Regions from separate parts of the Streptomyces sp. Z423-1 genome, predicted to be linked through region 2. Evidence: riboswitches for the same ligand, from Rfam matches in the RefSeq annotation. Region 2 holds a riboswitch; each other region holds the start of a gene.
What was found. Region 2 has a riboswitch for cyclic di-AMP ahead of HJD23_RS15630 (C40 family peptidase). Riboswitches for the same ligand answer to the same signal wherever they lie in the genome.
Positions count from the first base shown of each region.

Region 1: it holds a riboswitch for cyclic di-AMP, as region 2 does, so the genes downstream of both, HJD23_RS37895 (C40 family peptidase) here and HJD23_RS15630 (C40 family peptidase) in region 2, are expected to answer to the same signal.
Region 3: it holds a riboswitch for cyclic di-AMP, as region 2 does, so the genes downstream of both, HJD23_RS16680 (transglycosylase SLT domain-containing protein) here and HJD23_RS15630 (C40 family peptidase) in region 2, are expected to answer to the same signal.
Region 4: it holds a riboswitch for cyclic di-AMP, as region 2 does, so the genes downstream of both, HJD23_RS25235 (transglycosylase family protein) here and HJD23_RS15630 (C40 family peptidase) in region 2, are expected to answer to the same signal.

Region 1 covers NZ_CP053109.1:8,308,273-8,313,103, reverse strand. Annotated here, with positions in the region: gene HJD23_RS37910 (ABC transporter permease) at 16-1,026, shown strand; partial or broken gene HJD23_RS37905 (ATP-dependent Clp protease proteolytic subunit) at 1,135-1,338, shown strand; gene HJD23_RS37900 (hypothetical protein) at 1,352-1,660, shown strand; cyclic di-AMP (ydaO/yuaA leader) riboswitch at 2,009-2,217, shown strand; gene HJD23_RS37895 (C40 family peptidase) at 2,221-2,694, shown strand; gene HJD23_RS37890 (LysE family translocator) at 2,755-3,369, opposite strand; gene HJD23_RS37885 (LysR family transcriptional regulator) at 3,473-4,396, shown strand; gene HJD23_RS37880 (ATP-binding protein) at 4,748-4,831, opposite strand, start outside.
Region 2 covers NZ_CP053109.1:3,495,088-3,499,918, forward strand. Annotated here, with positions in the region: gene pcrA (DNA helicase PcrA) at 1-1,569, opposite strand, end outside; cyclic di-AMP (ydaO/yuaA leader) riboswitch at 1,843-2,013, shown strand; gene HJD23_RS15630 (C40 family peptidase) at 2,021-3,205, shown strand; gene HJD23_RS15635 (hypothetical protein) at 3,283-3,636, opposite strand; gene HJD23_RS15640 (C40 family peptidase) at 4,095-4,831, shown strand, end outside.
Region 3 covers NZ_CP053109.1:3,725,210-3,730,040, forward strand. Annotated here, with positions in the region: partial or broken gene HJD23_RS16670 (peptide MFS transporter) at 1-595, shown strand, start outside; partial or broken gene HJD23_RS16675 (CocE/NonD family hydrolase) at 605-1,601, shown strand; cyclic di-AMP (ydaO/yuaA leader) riboswitch at 1,883-2,058, shown strand; gene HJD23_RS16680 (transglycosylase SLT domain-containing protein) at 2,064-2,552, shown strand; gene HJD23_RS16685 (HAD family hydrolase) at 2,546-3,394, opposite strand; gene HJD23_RS16690 (carboxymuconolactone decarboxylase family protein) at 3,460-3,921, opposite strand; gene fahA (fumarylacetoacetase) at 4,129-4,831, shown strand, end outside.
Region 4 covers NZ_CP053109.1:5,624,413-5,629,243, reverse strand. Annotated here, with positions in the region: gene HJD23_RS25245 (septum formation initiator family protein) at 1-451, opposite strand, end outside; gene eno (phosphopyruvate hydratase) at 572-1,852, opposite strand; gene HJD23_RS25235 (transglycosylase family protein) at 2,135-2,848, opposite strand; cyclic di-AMP (ydaO/yuaA leader) riboswitch at 2,853-3,032, opposite strand; gene HJD23_RS25230 (transglycosylase family protein) at 3,239-4,408, opposite strand; gene HJD23_RS25225 (cytochrome P450) at 4,641-4,831, opposite strand, start outside.

The DNA.
Region 1 (4,831 bases), 4.8 Mb from region 2:
ACCGGAGGGGGACCCATGTCCACGCCACCCGGCACGCATCCCACCCAGCACCCCGACCCCCGTCGCCTGATCGCGGTCGTCGTCCTCGTCCCGCTCCTCGCGGCGCTGGCGCTGTGGGCCTTCGCGTGGCCCGCCGCCCGCACCGCGCCACGCGACCTGCCGCTCGGCGTCGCGGGCCCGGCCGCCGCCACCGCGCAGGTCGAGCAGCGGCTGGCACGGCACCAGGGCGCGTTCGAGATCCACCGTTACGCCGACGAGGCCGCCGCCCGGCAGGCCATCGAGGACCGGACGGTGTACGGCGCGGTCGTGGTCACCGACCAGGGGCCCGAGCTGCTGACCGCGTCGGCCGCGAGCCCGACGGTCGCGCAGCTGCTGCAACAGGCGCTTTCGGCCGAGGGTGCCCAGCCGCGCACGGTGGACGTCGTGGCCGCCCCCGAGAACGACCCGCGGGGCGCCGCCCTCACCGCGAGTGTGCTGCCGCTGGCGCTGGCCGGGATCGCGGCGGGCGCGGCCGTTTCCCTGACCGGGCTGCGCGGCGTCCGGGCGGTGACCGCGCTGGTGGGCGCGGCGGCGCTGGTCGGTGTCACCGCGGCCGCGATCGCGCACAGCTGGCTGGAGGTCCTCACCGGCGACTGGTGGGCGGAGGCCGCCGCCCTCGGCCTGTCCACGCTGGCGGTGAGCAGCGCGGTCGCCGGTCTCGCCGCGCTCATGGGCAGGGCCGGGCTCGGCCTCGGCGCGGGTGTGCTGATGCTGTTCGGCAACCCGTTCTCGGGGGCGGGATCGGCGCCGCAGATGCTGCCCGAGCCGGCCGGGGCGCTCGGCCAGTGGCTGCCGCCGGGTGCGGGGACGACGCTGCTGCGCTCGGTGTCGTACTTCGACGGCGCGGCGGCGCTGGGTCCGGCGCTGACGCTGACGTGGTGGGTCGCGGTGGGGCTGGGGGCGGTGCTGCTGGGCAGCGCGCTGAAGTCCCGTACGGCGAGCAGCGAAGAATCCGCAGCCGACCGGAGGCCCGCGCTGGCCGGCTGACCACATACAGCACGTAGAGGCCGTGCGCCCCGCCGTAGGGGGCGCACGGCCTGTACGTGTTCTACGAGGGGTTGGGCCCGCGATGTTCCGCCGTGTCACGACGACGCGCTGGAGACGATCTGCCTCGGGCAGGCCGGATCGACCGCCGCCGTACTGCTCGCCGCAGGCACCCCCGGGCAAGCGATTCGCCCTGCCCGGCGCCCGGGTGGTGATCCGTCAGCCGGCGCTGCCCGAGCCGATCGAGGGACAGGCCAGTGAGTCGCCGTCCAGGCGGAGGAGTTGGCGCGGGTACGCGCCCGGCTGGAGGAGATGGGGTGAGCCGCGGATGCTGCCACCGGAACTCCCGCCGCTGCCCGCCCTCACCCGGGCCGAGGGCGAGTTGATCGACCGTTACCTGGAAGTGGCGGACCTGCTGGGGCGTATCAACCCGGCGTACGACGGGGACACGTATCGTGGACTGCGTGCCGCCCAGGCGCTGGTGCGCAAGGCGGCCGAACTGCGCGACGCGCTCGCGCTGATGCACCAGCGGGGCGAGACCGAACTCCACGCCCGAACGCTCGCGCGGGCGCTGCGCGTGCTGGACGGTGAACGCCGCACGGCGCGTGTCACCGTTCCGCCGCGCTCCGACAGTTGAGGCACGGTCGACTCAGCCACCGTCCACCCGGACCGCGAGGCGACGCGACAGGACGTCCGGGCCGGGGGTGAAACGAACCAAAAGGGCTACCCCCGTCCGGTGGATCCTCAGGTCCTTTTCCGGGGCCCTTGCGGTTGCGCAACGAGGTCTGCCTCGGGTCGGAATGAGACGTTCCGCTGCTGGTCCGAGGTGGCGTGGCACCCTTGACACCTGTTCGCACATCAGGCTGTCCACCCGAACGGGCGAGTGGTGAGTAACGCCACAAATCCCCGGTTGCGTTGGGATTTTCGGACTTACGTGGGTCAAGATCCCGACTGACGACAAGCCCCCGCCACCGCGGCGGGGCGGTCCGGGCGGACGCCGAGTCCTGCCGCCGCCCGGATGACCGGTCGACAGGAGTGGATCGGCAGGAGTGGAGGACCCGAGCACGACGGGTCGCCGGAACGCTTGTTCAGGTTCCGAGCAGCCCTTGGGGTGAAGCCGTGACAACGCGGCCGGGCAACTTCGCCAGCCCGAATCCGACAGGTCATCCTTCACAGGCGGCTGACGAAGGGTTGCGCATGACCGCGCTCAATCGTGTCCCGTCGCTCATGGCCCGGGCCGGTACGGCCTCGGCCCTCACTCTCGTCGCGGTGGGCGGCTCCGTCGTGGCTCCGGGCTTCGCCTCGGAGGCCGAGGCCGCCACGCCGGCGAGGAAGGCTCTCCAGGTCGCGGCCTCGAAGAAGGGCTCCCCGTACAAGTGGGGCGCCACCGGACCGCGCAGGTTCGACTGCTCCGGGCTGACGCTGTATTCGTACAAGAAGGCGGGCAAGAAGCTGCCTCGTACGGCCGCCCAGCAGTACAACAAGACCCGCCACATCCCGGCCAAGAGCCGGAAGGCCGGCGACCTCGTGTTCTTCCACTCGGGGTCGAACGTGTACCACGTCGGCATCTACGCCGGAAAGGGGAAGATCTGGCACGCCCCGAAGTCCGGGGACGTGGTGCGGCTGCAGAAGATCTGGACGAAGAGCGTCTGGTACGGCCGGGTCAAGTGACTCTCGGGCGGCGGTGGCAGCGCCCCGACGGGCCGCCACCGCCCCGCCCGTGACGCAGGCTCAGCCCGCTTCCAGCAGCAGGGTCGCGCCGAGGACCGTCAGCGCGGCGCCCGTGACGCCCTCCAGGGCGCGGGCGGCGCGCGGCCTGCGCAGCCATCGGCCGAGCCGGTCCACCAGCAGGGCCACCGCCGGGAACCACACCAGGGCGAGGGCCACGACGATGAGCGCCAGCAGCAGGGTGCGGGGCAGCACCGGGGCGCCCGCCGGGACGAACTGCGGCAGCAGACTGAGGAAGGTCACCGGCGCCTTCGGGTTCAGCGCGTTGGTGACGAAGCCCTGGCGCAGCGGGTGCGGCGCGGGCGACGTCGGCGCCTCGCCGGTGGCGGTGCGGGGTCGTCGTACCGACCACAGGGTCCGGATCCCGAGATGGAGCACGTAGGCGCCGCCGGCCAGTTGCAGCGCCCGGAACAGCGCGGGCACGGCGGCCAGGACCGCCGCGACACCGGCCACGGCCAGCGCGGTGTGCAGCAGCAGCCCGCCCGTGATCCCCAGCGCGCACGCGACGCCGGCCCGGCGGGAGATCAGGGCGTTGCGCACGACGACGGTGAAGTCCGCGCCCGGCATGGCGACCATGCCCGCGGCGACTCCGGTGAAGGCGATGAGCTGTGCGTCCATGACGTCAGGCTGCCGGAAAGAAGCCTTCAGCAGGTATTTCGAGTAACCTGGGTAAGCCTTAAGCATTGCTTTCATCTACCTCTGTAAGCCGCCCTGGAGTGACATGTACGACCCGACGCGGCTCGCCGCGCTGGTGGCGGTCGCCGAGGCCGGGTCGATCACCCGGGCCGCCGAGCGGCTCGGCTACACCCCGCCCGCGCTCTCCCAGCAACTGGCGAAGCTGGAGCGGGAGGCGGGCGCCGCGCTGCTCGTACGGCACCACCGAGGGGCGCGGCTGACGGCCGCGGGCGAGTTGCTGGCGGCGCGGGCCCGTACGGTGCTGGACGAGCTGGAGCGGGCGCGTCACGAACTGGCGCGGCTGACCGGGCTCGCCGGTGGCACGCTCCGGGTCGGCACCTTCCAGACCGCGGGGATCCATCTGCTGCCGCCGGTGCTCAGCGCGTTCCGCCGGGCACATCCGGACGTGGAGCTGACCGTCGCGGACTACGAACCGCCGGCCGGGGTCGCGGCGGTGGCCGCGGGCGAGGTGGATCTGGCGCTGACGCACACCTACGAGCCGGCCGATCCGGTGCCGCTGCCCTCGTCGGTCGGTGCCGAGCCGCTGCTCGTCGAGGAGCTGGTGCTGGTGACGGCGCCGGGGCACGCTCTCGGCGGCGGTGGCTCCCGGCTGCCGCTGGCCGAACTCGCCGGGCAGCCACTGATCAGCATGGCGCCGGACCATCCGGCCCGGCAGGGGGTGGAGACGGCGCTGGCCCGCGCCGGGGCGGCGCCCTCGGTGCTGGTCGCCACGCCGGGGTACGCCCTGGTGTGCGCGCTGGTCAGTGCGGGGCTCGGGGTGGCGGTCGTACCGGAGATGGTGGCGCGCACGTCGGCCACGCCGGTCGGGGTGCGGTCGCTGTCGGAGGGCGAGCTGCGCCGGACGATCTCGGTCGTCCACCGCGCCGGTGAGCCGGCCCCCGCGGCGGACGCCTTCCGCGCACTGCTACGCGGCGCGTTCGGCCGAGCTCAGCAACCTGCACGGCCCTGAGGCGTCCGCGACTCCCAGGGCGCGGGCCTGAGGCCCCCGCCTCCGCCGCGCCACCCCCGACCCTGCACGCCGGACCACCCAGAGCACGGGCCCGAACTCTCCGCCCCAACCGCCCCGCTCCTGACCCGGCAGGCCGGACCGACCGCCCGGGGCGCGGGCTTGAGGTCTCCGCCTCTTCCGCGGCGCGGGCCTGAGCCCTCCGCCTCCACCGCGCCACACCCGACCCAACAGACCAGACCACCCAGAGCACGGGGCCGAGCCCCCCGCCCGGCGACTCCAGTCGCGCAGCGCGCTGCGTGGCCCGCCCGGGTAGGGCTCCCCTCGCAACGCGCCCCGCACCCGCCCCGAAAGCTACGGCTCCTGTTTGCCCGCCGTCGGTACTGGGCCCGCCCGCACCGTCCACGGCAGTTCGATGGAGACCGTCTTGCCGCCCTC
Region 2 (4,831 bases):
GAGCGCCTGCGGGAAGCTGATCTTCTCGCGCTGGGAGAGGGCGTCGATCATCGCCTCGGCGCGGTCGCCGATGCCTCGCTTGGGCACGTTGAGGATCCGGCGCAGCGGGACCGAGTCCTCCGGGTTGGCCAGCACCCGCAGGTAGGCCAGGACGTCCCGGACCTCCTTGCGCTCGTAGAAGCGGACACCGCCGACGACCTTGTAGGGCAGTCCGACGCGGATGAAGATCTCCTCGAAGACACGGGACTGGGCGTTCGTCCGGTAGAAGACGGCGACGTCGCCGGCCTTCGCCTCGCCCGCGTCCGTGAGGCGGTCTATCTCGTCGGCGACGAACTGCGCCTCGTCGTGCTCGGTGTCGGCGACATAGCCGGTGATGCGCGCGCCCGCGCCCGCGTTGGTCCACAGGTTCTTGGGGCGGCGGGACTCGTTGCGCTCGATGACCGCGTTGGCTGCGGAGAGGATCGTCTGCGTGGAGCGGTAGTTCTGCTCCAGCAGGATCGTCGTCGCGTCCGGGTAGTCCTCCTCGAACTGGAGGATGTTGCGGATGGTCGCGCCGCGGAAGGCGTAGATCGACTGGTCGGCGTCACCCACCACGCACAGCTCGGCGGGCGCCAGGTCGTCCTCGCCGGGCGGTACGTCGATGTCCTCGGCGGCACGCTCGCCGGTGCCGACGAGCTCGCGGACGAGGGCGTACTGGGCGTGGTTGGTGTCCTGGTACTCGTCGACCAGGACGTGCCGGAAGCGGCGGCGGTAGTGCTCGGCGACGTCCGGGAAGGCGCGGAGCAGGTTGACCGTCGTCATGATCAGGTCGTCGAAGTCGAGGGCATTCGCCTCACGCAGGCGTGACTGGTACAGCGCGTACGCCTGGGCGAGGGTCTTCTCGAAGCCGTCTGCGGCCTGGGCGGCGAAGTCCTCCTCGTCGATCAGCTCGTTCTTGAGGTTGCTGATCTTGGCGCTGAAGGACTTGGGCGGGAAGCGCTTGGGGTCGAGGTCCAGGTCGCGGCAGACCAGGGCCATCAGGCGCTTGCTGTCGGCGGCATCATAGATCGAGAAGGACGAGGTGAAGCCGAGCTTCTTGGACTCCCGGCGCAGGATGCGCACACAGGCGCTGTGGAAGGTCATCACCCACATCGCGTGGGCGCGCGGGCCGACGAGCTGCTCGACGCGCTCCTTCATCTCGCCCGCCGCCTTGTTGGTGAAGGTGATGGCGAGGATCTGGCCCGGGTGCACCCCGCGCTCGGCGAGGAGGTAGGCGATGCGGTGGGTGAGGACGCGCGTCTTGCCGGAGCCGGCACCGGCCACGATGAGCAGGGGCGAGCCGGAGTGGACGACGGCGGCACGCTGGTTGTCGTTCAGCCCCTCCAGGAGCGCGGCGGAGTCCATGGCCGGGCGCGGGGCGCCGTCGCGGTAGTAGGCGTCCCGGTCCGGGGGCACGTCGAACTTCCCGCCGAACAGATCGTCCGGAATCGACTCCGGAGTGTGATCGTCCTCGGGCGGCGGCGGAGGCTCCTCGTGGGCCCGTGGGGCCTGGAGGTCCGCCAGGAAGCTGTCGTCAAAGAGGCTGCTCATCGCTCTCCGAGTCTAGGGCTCCCCACTGACAACCCGCGGCCGCCCCGGAAATCCCGGCCGGGAAAGCCGACGATCTTGCCCACCCCATTAACGCCCGGCCCCCACCGGCCAGGCGCTCACCGTCCGAACACGATCTCACGCGGGCCGTAATGGCTGACTAAAGGTCACGAAAATGTATCGGGCATATCACCCACCAACCTTCACACGGGCCACACGAGTTGGCTACCGTGCCGGTCAGGCCGCACGACCCCCACCGGCGAACGTCGCCGGGCCGCGCGGCCTCCGCCGAGTCCGGTGCGCCTGAGGCAGCCGGAGCCGGGGACCCAACCGAACTTGGGGTGAATCGGTCAAACTCCCTTACCGGGAGCGGACCGTAGGGCAACCCTTCCGAACCACCCGCCCGAACCCGACAGCTAACCCGGTAGGCGGCACATGGAAGGAGTCGCCTCCTTTGGCGTCGCACCGCAAGTCGCGCCCCACGGGCGCGCGCGTAGCAGGCATACGGACCCCCGCCCTCGCCACCGCTGCCCTGACCTCCGTGGCTCTGCTCTCCCAGACCGCCAACGCCGCACCCTCGGCCGACGACAATCCGAGTCTCGAAGAGGTCGAGAAAAAGGTCGACGACCTCTACCGCCAGGCGGAGTCGGCGACCGAGAAGTACAACGCGGCCAAGGAGAAGACCGCGAAGCAGCGCAAGCGCGTCGACGCCCTCCTGGACGACGTCGCCCAGCGCACGCAGAAGCTCAACGAGGCGCGTGAGGAGCTGGGGACGTACGCCGCCGCCCAGTACCGCACCGGCGCGTCCGTCCCCGACACCGCCACCTTCCTGCTCGCCGACTCCCCGCAGGACTACTTCGACCAGACCCAGCTGATGGGTCGGCTGACCAGCCGTCAGAAGGACGCGGTCCACGAGTACTTCACCGAGCAGTCGGCGACGATGCAGAAGCGCCAGGAGGCCACCGAGAGCCTGGCACGGCTCACCGAGTCGCAGAGCGACTTGCAGACGGCCAAGGCCACCGTCCAGAAGAAGCTCGCCGACGCGCGCGAACTGCTGTCGAAGCTGACCGCCGAGGAGAAGGCCCGCCTCGCGGCGATCGAGAAGCAGAAGCAGGAGGAGGCCGAGCGCAAGGCCGCCGAGCTCGCCCGCCAGCAGGCGGAGGAACAGCGACGCCAGGAGGCGGCGCAGCAGCAGGAGCAGGAGTCGGCCGGCGGCGGTGCCTCAGCCGGCACGGGCAACGAGTCCGGCTCCGGCACCTCCGTGTCGGACTCCGCGTACGCCACCAAGGCCGAGAAGGCGCTCGCCTTCGCCCGCGCGCAGATCGGCAAGCCGTACGTCTGGGGCGCCACCGGCCCCGACTCCTACGACTGCTCCGGCCTCACCCAGGCCGCGTGGAAGGCGGCCGGCGTCAGCCTGCCCCGCACCACCTACGACCAGGTCGACGCCGGCACGACGGTCTCCATCGCCGCCGCCCAGCCGGGTGACCTGATCTTCTTCTACGACGACGTCACGCACGTCGGCCTCTACATCGGCAACGGCATGATGATCCACGCCCCGAAGCCGGGCACGTACGTCCGCGAGGAGTCGGTCTACTACGACGGCGAGTCCTCCATCCACAGCGTCGTCCGCCCGGCCTGACAACCGGCGCCGAAAGGCGGCTGAGGGGCACGCGCGCGTACGGCGGTTTCCGTGGTACGCGCGCGTGCGGCAGGACGTCAGGTCCAGAGCACGGCGATGAAGATGTTCGCCGTGGTCAGCAGGCCCACCAGCCCGAACATGCCCTTGTCCACCTTCTCCTCGTCCCGCTTCACATAGACGAGGCCGAGGATCACGATCAGCAGGGCCAGCTTCACGCCGATCTTGATGTTGTTGACGGGCTGGTCGTCGGCCTGGTTGAGGCCGACCAGGATCACGCCGGTGACCAGCATGGTCAGCGCGCCGTGCAGCATCGCCGGGACGAATCGTGCGGTGCCCTGGCCCATCGCCTTCATCTGGGTGAGGAAACCACCGAGCAGCGAGGCGATGCCGATGATGTGCAGGCCGACGAAGAGGTGGATGAGTACGTCCATGGGGCCGGAGCCTAATCAGGGGGTTCCGGGCCACCCGACACCGGGCCGCCCGTGGAGCACACGGTGACTGCATATATGCGCGCCATAGCACCCCGACCCTCGCACCCGCCCCCGGAATCGCCGCATCGGTCATCGCGCTGCGTGAAGACGACGACCCAGAAACGGGATCACGATCACATATGGTCACCCACCGATCCCCTGTCGTCACTTCCGCACAAGGCGTCACCGCGCCGACACACCCGGGTCTAGCGTCCTCCACCAGGTGACCGGCTCCCCACCGCCGCCCATGGCCAGGGGCGGCAGCCGGGCACCACCGCCGAGAAGGTCCGGCGGCGCCCCGCATCCCCTGTCCGGGGCGCCGCCGGACGCGTAAGCCGCCGCCCGGCGGTCGTACGTCCACCCGGTGGCCGTACGCACACGGCGGTCGCCCGAGTCGCAGGAAAGGACGTGCAGTCCACGTGGCAGCGCACCGCAAGCCCCGACAACGCTCGGCCCACGGCACCAAGGCCCGTACCGCGGCGACGATCGCCCTCGCGGGCGCGGCGACCGCCACGGGCCTCGACGGGACCGGCCACGCCGAGCCCCAGCTGACGCCGGGGCAGGTCAAGGCCAAGGTGGACAAGCTGTACCAGGAGGCGGAGGTCGCCACCCAGAAGTACAACGGCGCCAAGGAGCAGGCCGACGCGGCGCAGAAACGGCTGAGCACCCTGCAGGACGAGGCGGCCCGCAAGGAGGACCGGCTCAACTCCGCCCGCGACGCGCTCGGTTCGTACGCCGCCGCCCAGTACCGGGACGGCGGCCTCGACCCCGCCCTGCAACTCGCCCTCTCCGACGACCCCGACCAGTACCTCGACGGCGCCGCCTTCGCCGAACGCGCGAGTGACCGGCAGGCGGCCGCCGTCGCACGCGTACGCCGGCAGCTGCGGGAGATCGAGCAGCTGCGCGGCGCCGCACGCGTCGAACTGGCCTCGCTCCAGTCACGGCAGGCCGAACTGAACCGGCACAAGAAGACCGTCACCGGCAAGCTGGACGAGGCACGGCGGCTGCTGTCCCGGCTGACGGCCGAGGAGCGGGCCCGGCTCGCGCCGGGCGACGGCACCGACCGCGCCTCACGCGCCTCGGCGTCCGGCCGCGACAGCCTCCAGGCGCCCGGGTCCGCCACGGCGACGGCGCCCAACTCCCGCGCCGCGGCCGC
Region 3 (4,831 bases), 230 kb from region 2:
CACCGGCCGCCGTCACCTGGCCGGACGCAAGCACGCCGCGCAGTTCGCGCTCGCGCCGGAGGCGAGGCGCCGTGCCGTCCAGCCCATCGCCACCGGGCTGGTGATCGCCACCGCGCTCGTCTCGGTGATCGCCCCGGCCGGCTACTTCGTGATCATGTTCATGACCCTGCGGGTGACCCCCGAGGAACGCGGCCGACTGCGCCCGTACGTCGTGCTCTTCCTCTCCTCGACGGTCTTCAACTTCGTCCCTTTCCAGGCGTACTCCACGATGATGCTGCCGCCCGCGTCGAACGCCGAGACGACGATCCTCGGCTTCGACTTCCCCACCAGTTGGTAAGCCTCCGCCCTGGGCGCCTTCGAAGTCGCCCTCGCGCCGCTGGTGGCCGCCCTGTGGGTGCGGATGGGCCACAGCCGGCCGCACGCCTCCCACAAGATCGCCCTTGGTGTCGTCCCCGGCGGCCTGTCCTTCCTCCTCATAGCCCCGCCGACCTCCGGCATGTCGGCCACCACCAAGCTCGCCCCCGCCGCCTTCGCCGGCCTGGTGGTGCCGGCCGCCGCGCCCTGGCTGCGCCGCACGATGCACCCGGTCCACTGAAGCCATCCTCTGGAGTACCTCCCGTACCGCCTGACCGACTGGACCGCGCCCCGCGACCACCAGCGCCACCTCTGGTACGCCGGGTGGTGAACTGGCTGGCCGCGGCTTCAACTCCCTCCAGATCGCGGCCCTTGCGCCCGAGCCGCCCGAGCCGCTCAATGCGATCGTCACGGTCTGCTCCACGGACGATCGCTACGACAACGACGTGCAGTACATGGGAGGTTCCGTCCTCGCCGTGGACATGCACGCGTGGGCGGCGACCATGCTGGCGTTCGTCTGCCGCCCGCCCGATCCGCGGTATGTCGGCGACGCCTGGCGGGACATGCAGCTGCGGCGCCTCGACGAGGTCGAACCCTTTCTGCACACCTGGCTCGACCACCAGAAGCGCGACGACCACTGCCGGCACGGCAGCGTCTGCGAGGACTACGGCGCGATCCGGGCGGCCGTCCTCGCGGTGGGCGGCTGGCACGACCCGTACCGCGACACGGTGCTCCGCCTGGTCGAACACCTCCCGCCCGACCGCGTCCGCGGCCAGATCGGCCCCTGGTCCCACCAGTACCCCGACCGCGGCCTGCCGCCCGGCCCGGCGATCGGCTTCCTCCAGGAGACCCTGCGCCGGCCGCGGGCGCGGCTGCGGCTGACGTCACAGGTGCCCCGCGGCCAGGTCATCACGCGCGTGTGCGATGTGGCGCCGGACGGATCCTCGACCCTGGTGACGCGGGTGTGATGAACCTCTCCGCGCGTGAGGGGCGCGACCGGATCGTGCCGTGGGCCCCGGGCACCACCGAGGACGTCACCTTCGAGGTCTCGCCCCTCGCCTTCGAGGAACCGGAGCAGTCCGAGCCGCACGGCGTCGCCTATCCGGCCCCTCGCCCCATCGGCGAGGACGATCCACTGTCCGTCCACAGAGGACTCCTTGTCCGCAAATGAGGCAATTTGCACCGCCGATGAAGAGGTGACCTTCCATCGGACCTGGGAGAAGCGCATCCCACGGACCGCCGGTTGAGCAGCACTTGGGCGCATTGCCCGAATTGCCGTTCTTCTACTTGCGCGTGAGTTGGCTCACGCGTACGCCTTCACGATCCCCTCACAGAGATCCCGCGATCCGCCTTTACGCGCCGCCGAGTTGCCCCTTGCCGACCGCAAAGGATCAAGCATGGCAAACACGCAGTTCGAAGATCAAATCGCGCAATATATGAATCCGCTACTTGTTTCGGACATGTGCTCTCGCATACGTTCCCGGCCAGTCGGGCGGAACGCCGAATCCTGCCGCCGCCCGCGCCACCCATGACGGACTCACTCACCGCACGGCAGGAGCGGGGGACCCAGGTAAGTCGCCGGGCCGGATGTCGTACGCAACGACACACGGAACGGCTTGGGGTGAAGTCGCACTCGCAAGGGCGCGGCCGGGCACCTCCCCGCCCGAACCCGACAGCTCACCTCGCAGGCGCCGGAGAGGACATCCCCCATGACTGCAAACGGTCAGTACCGCCGCTCCCGCTCTGCCCGCATCGCCCGCAAGCTCGCCGTCGCCGGTACCGGCGTGGCCGTGCTCGCCCTCCCGCTGATGGGGGCCACCAGCGCCTCCGCCGCCACGCCCACGGCCGTCACCACCGCCGCCACGGCCACGACGTACCCGAACAACCTCGACGGCTGGATCCGCGAGTCGCTCGACATCATGGCGCAGCACGGGATTCCGGGCTCGTACAACGGCATCTACCGCAACATCATGCGTGAGTCGTCCGGCAACCCGTACGCCATCAACAACTGGGACTCCAACGCCGCCAAGGGCACCCCGTCGAAGGGCCTGCTCCAGGTCATCGACCCGACCTTCGCCGCCTACCACGTGCCCGGCACCGCCTTCGACCCGTACGACCCGGTCGCCAACATCACCGCCGCCTGCAACTACGCGGCCGCCCGCTACGGCTCCATCGACAACGTCTTCGGCCCCTACTGAGCCCGGGCGAGCAGCCGTTCGAGGACGACGGCGATGCCGTCGTCCTCGTTCGACAGGGTGATCTCGTCGGCCACCGCCTTGAGTTCGGGGTGGGCGTTGGCCATGGCGACGCCGTACGCCGCCCAGTCGAACATGGGGATGTCGTTGGGCATGTCCCCGAAGGCGATGGTCTGCTGCGGACTCAGGCCCAGATAGCGGGCCGCCAGCGCCAGCCCCGTCGCCTTGGTGATGCCGCACGGCTGGAGCTCGACCGTCCCCGGCCCCGACATGGTGACGGTCGCGAGCGAGCCGACCACCGTGCGGGCCACCGCCGCCAACTCGTCGTCGGTCAGGGCCGGATGGCGCAGCAGCACCTTGCTGATCGGCGCGCACCACAGGTCCTCGCGACGGTCGACCCGCACCGCGGGCAGCGTGGGGTGCGGCATCAGATAGCCGGGCTCGATGAGCGTGAGCCCGTCCACGCCGTCCTGGTCGACGGCCGCGTACACCTGGCCGACCTCGGCCTCGATCTTGCCGAGGGCGGTCTCGGCGAGTTCCCGGTCCAACGTGACGGACCACAGCAGACGGTCCGCGCCGGCGTCGTACAACTGCGCGCCCTGCCCGCACACCGCGAGCCCCCCGCCGCCCAGGAACTCCAGCAGCGGTCGCACCCTCGGCGCCGGCCGTCCGGTCACCACCAGATGCCGGGCACCGGCCGCCGAGACCCGCGCGAGCGCGGCGAGCGAACGGTCGGAGACCGTGTCGTCGCCGCGCAGCAGCGTTCCGTCCAGGTCAGTGGCGATGAGGGCGTAGTCGGTACGCGCGTACTCGGTGCGCGCGGCATATGCGGTGGGTGCGGCCATGATCAGAGAATACGGACAACGCACCCACACCGTTCATCCCCAACTATCGTCCGCCTGTCTGCTTTTCACCCCCACGTGGTGCCCGCAGGCTCCTTGATCGTGGTGTTGATGCGGTTGAACAGGTTCGTCAGCGAGATGGTCAGGATCAGCGCCGACAGTTCCTTCTCGTCGAAGTGGTCGGCGACCTCGTCCCACAACACGTCCGGAACCGACTCCTCGGACAGGTCGGCGAGCCGCGTCATCTTCTCCGCGAGCGTCAGCGCGGCGCGCTCGGCGTCGCTGTAGTAGGGCGCGTGCCGCCAGGTGACGACCGATGTGATGCGCTCCTCGCTCACGCCCGCCTTGCGCAGATTGTGCACATGCCCGTACACGCACGCGCCGCATCCGTTGATCTGGCTGACCCGCAGCGCCACGAGCTCCGCGAACTCCTGGGACAGCCCGCCCTCCCCGATGGCCTGGGTGAGGGTGCCGATGCCCTTCATCGCGTTCGGGAGGACGTACGCCGGGTTCGTCATCCGTGCCTGCATGGTGCTGCCTCCTGTTGTCAGTGGCCGGTGCGATGCTTGCTTTCACTGCACTGACGGATCGGGGGCGGTCGTTGTGACGGACCTGAGGGACGAAATTCAGAACATCAAGATCCATTTGTCGCGCTGCAGACACTCCCAAGACAGAGGCCCCAGCCGTAACGTGATCCGCGACCGCATGGACCGCGTACGAAAGTGAGGCAGCACCCCATGCCCCCCTTCGATGTCCCCGAGGGCGACCCCTTCGGCCCGCACAACCTTCCGTACGGCGTGTTCTCGCCCGCCGGCTCCGCCGACCGGACGGTGGGAGTCCGCCTCGGCGACCACGTCCTCGACGCCGGCGCGGCGGCGCTGGCGCTCGGTTCCCCGTACGCCGAACTGCTGGCCCGCCCGACCCTGAACCCGCTGCTCGCCGCGGGCCGCACCGCCTGGTCGGACGTCCGGCGGGCACTGACCGCCTGGGTCACCGTGCCCTCCCACCGCGAGACCCTCGCGCCCCTGCTGCACCCCCTCTCCTCGGTGACCCTGCACCTGCCCTTCGAGGTCGCGGACTACGTCGACTTCTACGCGTCCGAGAACCACGCCCGGAACGTCGGCCGGATCTTCCGCCCCGACGCGGCCGACTCCCTCACCCCCAACTGGAAGCATCTGCCGATCGGTTACCACGGCCGCTCGGGCACGGTCGTCGTCTCCGGCACGGACGTCGCCCGCCCCTGCGGCCAGCGCAAGGCCCCGACCGACGCCGCGCCGGTCTTCGGCCCGTCCGTCCGCCTGGACATCGAGGCCGAGGTCGGCTTCGTGGTCGGCGTCCCGTCGGCGATGGGCACGCCCGTCCCGCTGTCCGGCTTCCGCGACCACGTCTTCGGCCTGTGTCTCCTCAACGACTGGTCCGCCCGCGACATCCAGGCCTGGG
Region 4 (4,831 bases), 2.1 Mb from region 2:
CGACGCCGTCCCAGACGTTCGTGTACCAGGGGCGGTCGGCCACACCCAGGTCGGTGCGCGACTGCTTGACCGCGTCCGGGTCGATCATGATGTAGCCGGTCTCGTCGGGCATGACGTAGTGCAGCCGCTCACGGATCTGCTGCTCCGCGTACGCGTCGTCCTGCCAACGTGCCTTGAGATCGCGCAGTTCCTCGACCCGCTGCCGGGCCTGTTCCTTCTGCCGCTGCAGGTCGGCGATCTCGGCGCGCTGGGCGACGTACTGCCTTATCGGGTAGGCGAGGGCGACGACCAGGGAACAGACGACGAGGGCGAGCAGGGCGGCGCGGCCGGTGAGCCGGGAGCGGCGGGCCTGGCGGCGGGTCTGCGAACGGTAGACGCGGGCCGCCGTCTGCTCGCCGAGCAGACGGATCCTGGTCGCGGTGGAGAAACGGTCCCGGTCTCTCACGGCCATCTGGCTTCCGCCTCCCGTCCACGCGCGTACGTCCCCGCACACGGTACGGGACCGGGTACGGGGACGTACGTACGACGCTGCCTACTGGTGTCAGCCAGGGTGTCGGCCGGGTGTCAGCTGTCAGCCCTTGAAGCGGGGGAACGCGCTGCGGCCGGCGTACACCGCGGCGTCGTCGAGGATCTCCTCGATGCGCAGCAGCTGGTTGTACTTGGCGACGCGCTCGGAGCGGGCCGGGGCGCCGGTCTTGATCTGGCCGCAGTTGGTGGCGACGGCGAGGTCGGCGATCGTGACGTCCTCGGTCTCGCCGGAGCGGTGGGACATCATGCACTTGAAGCCGTTGCGCTGGGCCAGCTCGACGGCGTCCAGCGTCTCGGTCAGCGAGCCGATCTGGTTGACCTTGACCAGCAGGGCGTTGGCCGCGCCCTCCTCGATGCCGCGGGCGAGGCGCTCGGGGTTGGTGACGAACAGGTCGTCGCCGACGAGCTGGACCTTGTCACCGAGCTTGGCGGTGATGGTCTTCCAGCCCTCCCAGTCGTCCTCGAACAGCGGGTCCTCGATGGAGACCAGCGGGTACGCCTCGACCAGCTCGGCGTAGTACTCGGTCATCTCGGTGGCCGAGCGCTCCTTGCCCTCGAAGACGTAGACGCCGTCCTTGTAGAACTCGGACGCGGCCACGTCGAGCGCGAGGGCGATCTGCTCGCCGGGGGTGTAGCCGGCCTCCTTGATGGCCTCGAGGATGAGGTCGAGGGCGGCGCGGTTGGAGTCCAGGTTCGGGGCGAAGCCGCCCTCGTCGCCGAGGCCGGTGGCCAGGCCCTTGCTCTTCAGGACCTTCTTCAGGGTGTGGTAGACCTCGGCGCCCCAGCGCAGGGCCTCGGAGAAGGACTCCGCGCCGATCGGGGCGATCATGAACTCCTGGATGTCCACGTTGGAGTCGGCGTGCGAGCCGCCGTTCAGGATGTTCATCATCGGCACCGGCAGCAGGTGCGCGTTGGGGCCGCCCAGGTAGCGGAAGAGGGGGAGGTCGCTGGCCTCGGAGGCGGCGTGCGCGACGGCGAGCGAGACGCCGAGGATGGCGTTGGCGCCGAGGGAGCCCTTGTTGTCGGTGGCGTCCAGGTCGAACATCGCCTGGTCGATCAGGCGCTGCTCGGTGGCGTCGTAGCCGACCAGCTCCGGCCCGATCTGCTCGATGACGGCCAGGACGGCCTTCTCGACGCCCTTGCCGAGGTAACGGTTGGGGTCGCCGTCGCGGAGTTCGATGGCCTCGAAGGCGCCCGTGGAGGCGCCGGACGGGACGGCGGCACGACCCGTGCTGCCGTCGTCGAGGCCGACCTCGACCTCGACCGTGGGGTTGCCTCGGGAGTCCAGGATTTCCCGGGCTACGACGACGTCGATGGACGGCACGAGCATCTCCTTCGTGGATGTGACGCGGTTGAGCAGGACCGCAGCGGCTCTGCGAGACGAGCCTAACCGGCTCCGTGCGATCGGCCAGCCGGTCGCCCACCCCGTGGACGGAACCGAGAGTAAATTGTTTCCGAACGGAACAAAGACGCCGGTGCGTAACGGTGACACAAAAAGCCCCGCCCCGGTGCGTACGGGGGAACACGCACCGGGGCGGGAAGCCCGTGGGGAACGGGGGAGGAACCCTCACGGGGGTCAGCCCCTCGGACCGTAGCTGGACCCGTGTTACTTCAGGTGCAGCTGCTGGCCCGGGTAGATGAGGTCGGCGTCCTCGACGATGTCCTTGTTCAGCTCGAACAGCTTCTCCCAGCCGCCCTTGACGTCGTGCTCGGCGGCGATGGTGCTGAGCGAGTCGCCCTCGACGACCTTGTACTCGCCGTCGCCCTTCTTGACCTTGCCGCCGGTCGGGGTGGTGACCGTCTCCTTCGCGGCCGGACGCTCCTGCGAGCGGGAGGCCGACTGCTGCTCGGTCGCACGCGTGCTGGTCTCGGTGCTCTGCTGGGTGCTCTCCTGCTTGGTGCTCTGCGAGGAGCCGCTGCCGGCGGAGCCGCCGCCGGTGTAGGTGGCGTTCGACAGGCCCTTGCCGCAGTGCGGCCAGGCGCCCTTGCCCTGACCCGCGAGCACCTTCTCGGCGATCTGTATCTGCTGCGCCTTGGTGGCCCGGTCGGCCGTGGCGGCGTACTGCGTACCGCCGTACGCGGCCCAGGTCGAGGCGGAGAACTGCAGGCCGCCGTAGTAGCCGTTGCCGGTGTTGATGGACCAGTTGCCGCCGGACTCGCACTGGGCGACCGCGTCCCACTCGGAGGCGGTGGCGGCGGAGGCGTTGCCGGCCGCCATCAGCGGGGCGGCGACGGCGGCGGCGCCGGTGACGCCGACGGCGGCGATGGCGCGAGCGGTCTTGGACGGACGACGGTGCTTGCCCTTGCCGGAAAACAGCATGGTTGGATCCCCTCACCGACGCCTGCGAGGTGAGCTGTCGGGTTCGGGCCGGTTGAGTTGCCCGGCCACACCTCCGTCGGAGGCGTGGCTTCACCCCAAGCCGGTTCCGGCGCTGAGTCGCCTCAACTGCCGGGCCCGGCACTTACCTTGGGTCCCCCGCTCCTGCCTACGGCGCTTGACGCGACGACTGTTCCCGGGCAGCCGCTGGCAGGATTCGGCGTTGCGGCAACCGGGGCTCGTGTTGGCGAGCGGTCATGACCGTAGACACGCGATCGGCGGAATTTCAAAGACGATCAGGGCTTCTGAGACTCATCCCACACTTTCGCCAAACCGGACATTCGGCTCGAAGTGTGACGTGAACTCCCGCTGTTCGTGGGCCGTTTCCCGCACCTACTCGCCGGCCGACTCGACGCCGACATCCAGCGTCTGACCGGGGAGGATGAGGTCCGGGTCGGCGCCGAGGGAGTCCTTGTTCTCGGCGTAGAGGGTGGACCATCCGCCCTGCACACCAAGGGAGTCGGCGATCCCCGAGAGGCTGTCGCCCTCCCGGACGGTGTATGAACCGTCGCCTGCCGCACGGGTGGTGGCACCACTGCGCGAGGCGTGCCGCCCGGAGGATTCGACGGTACGACCGCCCGCCGCATCCTCGTTCGCGCTGCCCCCGCGGTGCTTGCCGATGCCGAGGAGAGCGCCCGTGTCGGTGAGGTTCGAGGTGCTTGGCGTGCTCGATGACACGTCAGGAGACGAGGAGAATGGGAGGGATTCGCCCGATTCGGGGGATTGGCTGAACCCGGGGAATGTGGGGGATGCGGGGGATGCGGGGGATCCGCTGGACTCGGACCCGGAGGAGGGGGTGGAGGCGCCGGAAGGGGTGGAGGGGGTGGAGGAGGTGGAGCCGGAGGACGGGGTGGATTCGGCCGATTCGGCCGATTCAGCGGATTCGGTGGGATTGATCGAATTCGTGGGTGCATCAGATCCGTTGGGCCCATTGGAACTGTTGGAGCCATTGGACCCGTTGGCCCCACTTGAGCCGTCGGGACTGCCGGTGCCACCGGAGTAGGAGCCACCGGGCGAGTTGGACAATCCAAGCGAGTTGGACAGAATGCCTGAAACGTCGGATCTCGTATCCAACGGAGTGCTCGACGCGTCACCGGCCACACCCGTGTCGACCCGGGCCGACGCGGAGTCCGTGTCGAGCCCCACGAGCGGACCGCAGGTCGCCCACGCGCCGACACCCTGGTCCGCGAGGACCTTCTCGGCGACGGCGATCTGCTGCGAACGGCTGGCCCGGTCCGCGCTCGCGGCGTAGGTGAGGCCGCCGTACTTCTCCCAGTCCGCCTGGGAGAGTTGGAGCCCGCCGTAGTACCCGTTACCCGTGTCGGCACTCCAGGAGCCACCGGTCTCGCACTCCGCGACCCGGTCCCAGGTCGTCCCGCTGGCCGCGCTCGCGCCGGTGGCGCCGAGGAGGGGAATGGCGATGGCTGAGCCGGTCACACCGGCGGCGACGACGAGAGCGGGTGCCTGGCGGGGGCGACGGTGACGACCGTTCCCGGAGAGCATGCGGGGGCCTTTCGCGAGACAGCAAGGACCTGCGGGGCGCCGATGGTGGGGTGCCGCGCTGATGGGTGAACGTATCGGCAGACGATCACTTGTCACAAGTTAATGCCGCGCAGATCACGTGAAGATCACAGAATTGAACGCGTGTCATGTTTGCGCTGGTGACTTGCGCTTGCGTCCCGCCGCTTGTGCCCCCCGGCGTGCCCCGCTTGTGCCCCGCGTGTGTGCCGGTCGGCTACGGCACGGGGGTGAACTCCACCGGCAACGTCCGCAGCCCCCGCATGATGAGCCCGCCGCGCCACCGCAGTTCGCCCGGATCCACCGCGAGTCGCAGGTCCGGCAGGCGGGTGAGGAGGGTGGCGAGCGCGGTCTGGCCCTCCAGGCGGGCGAGGGGCGCGCCGAGGCAGTAGTGGATGCCATGGCCGT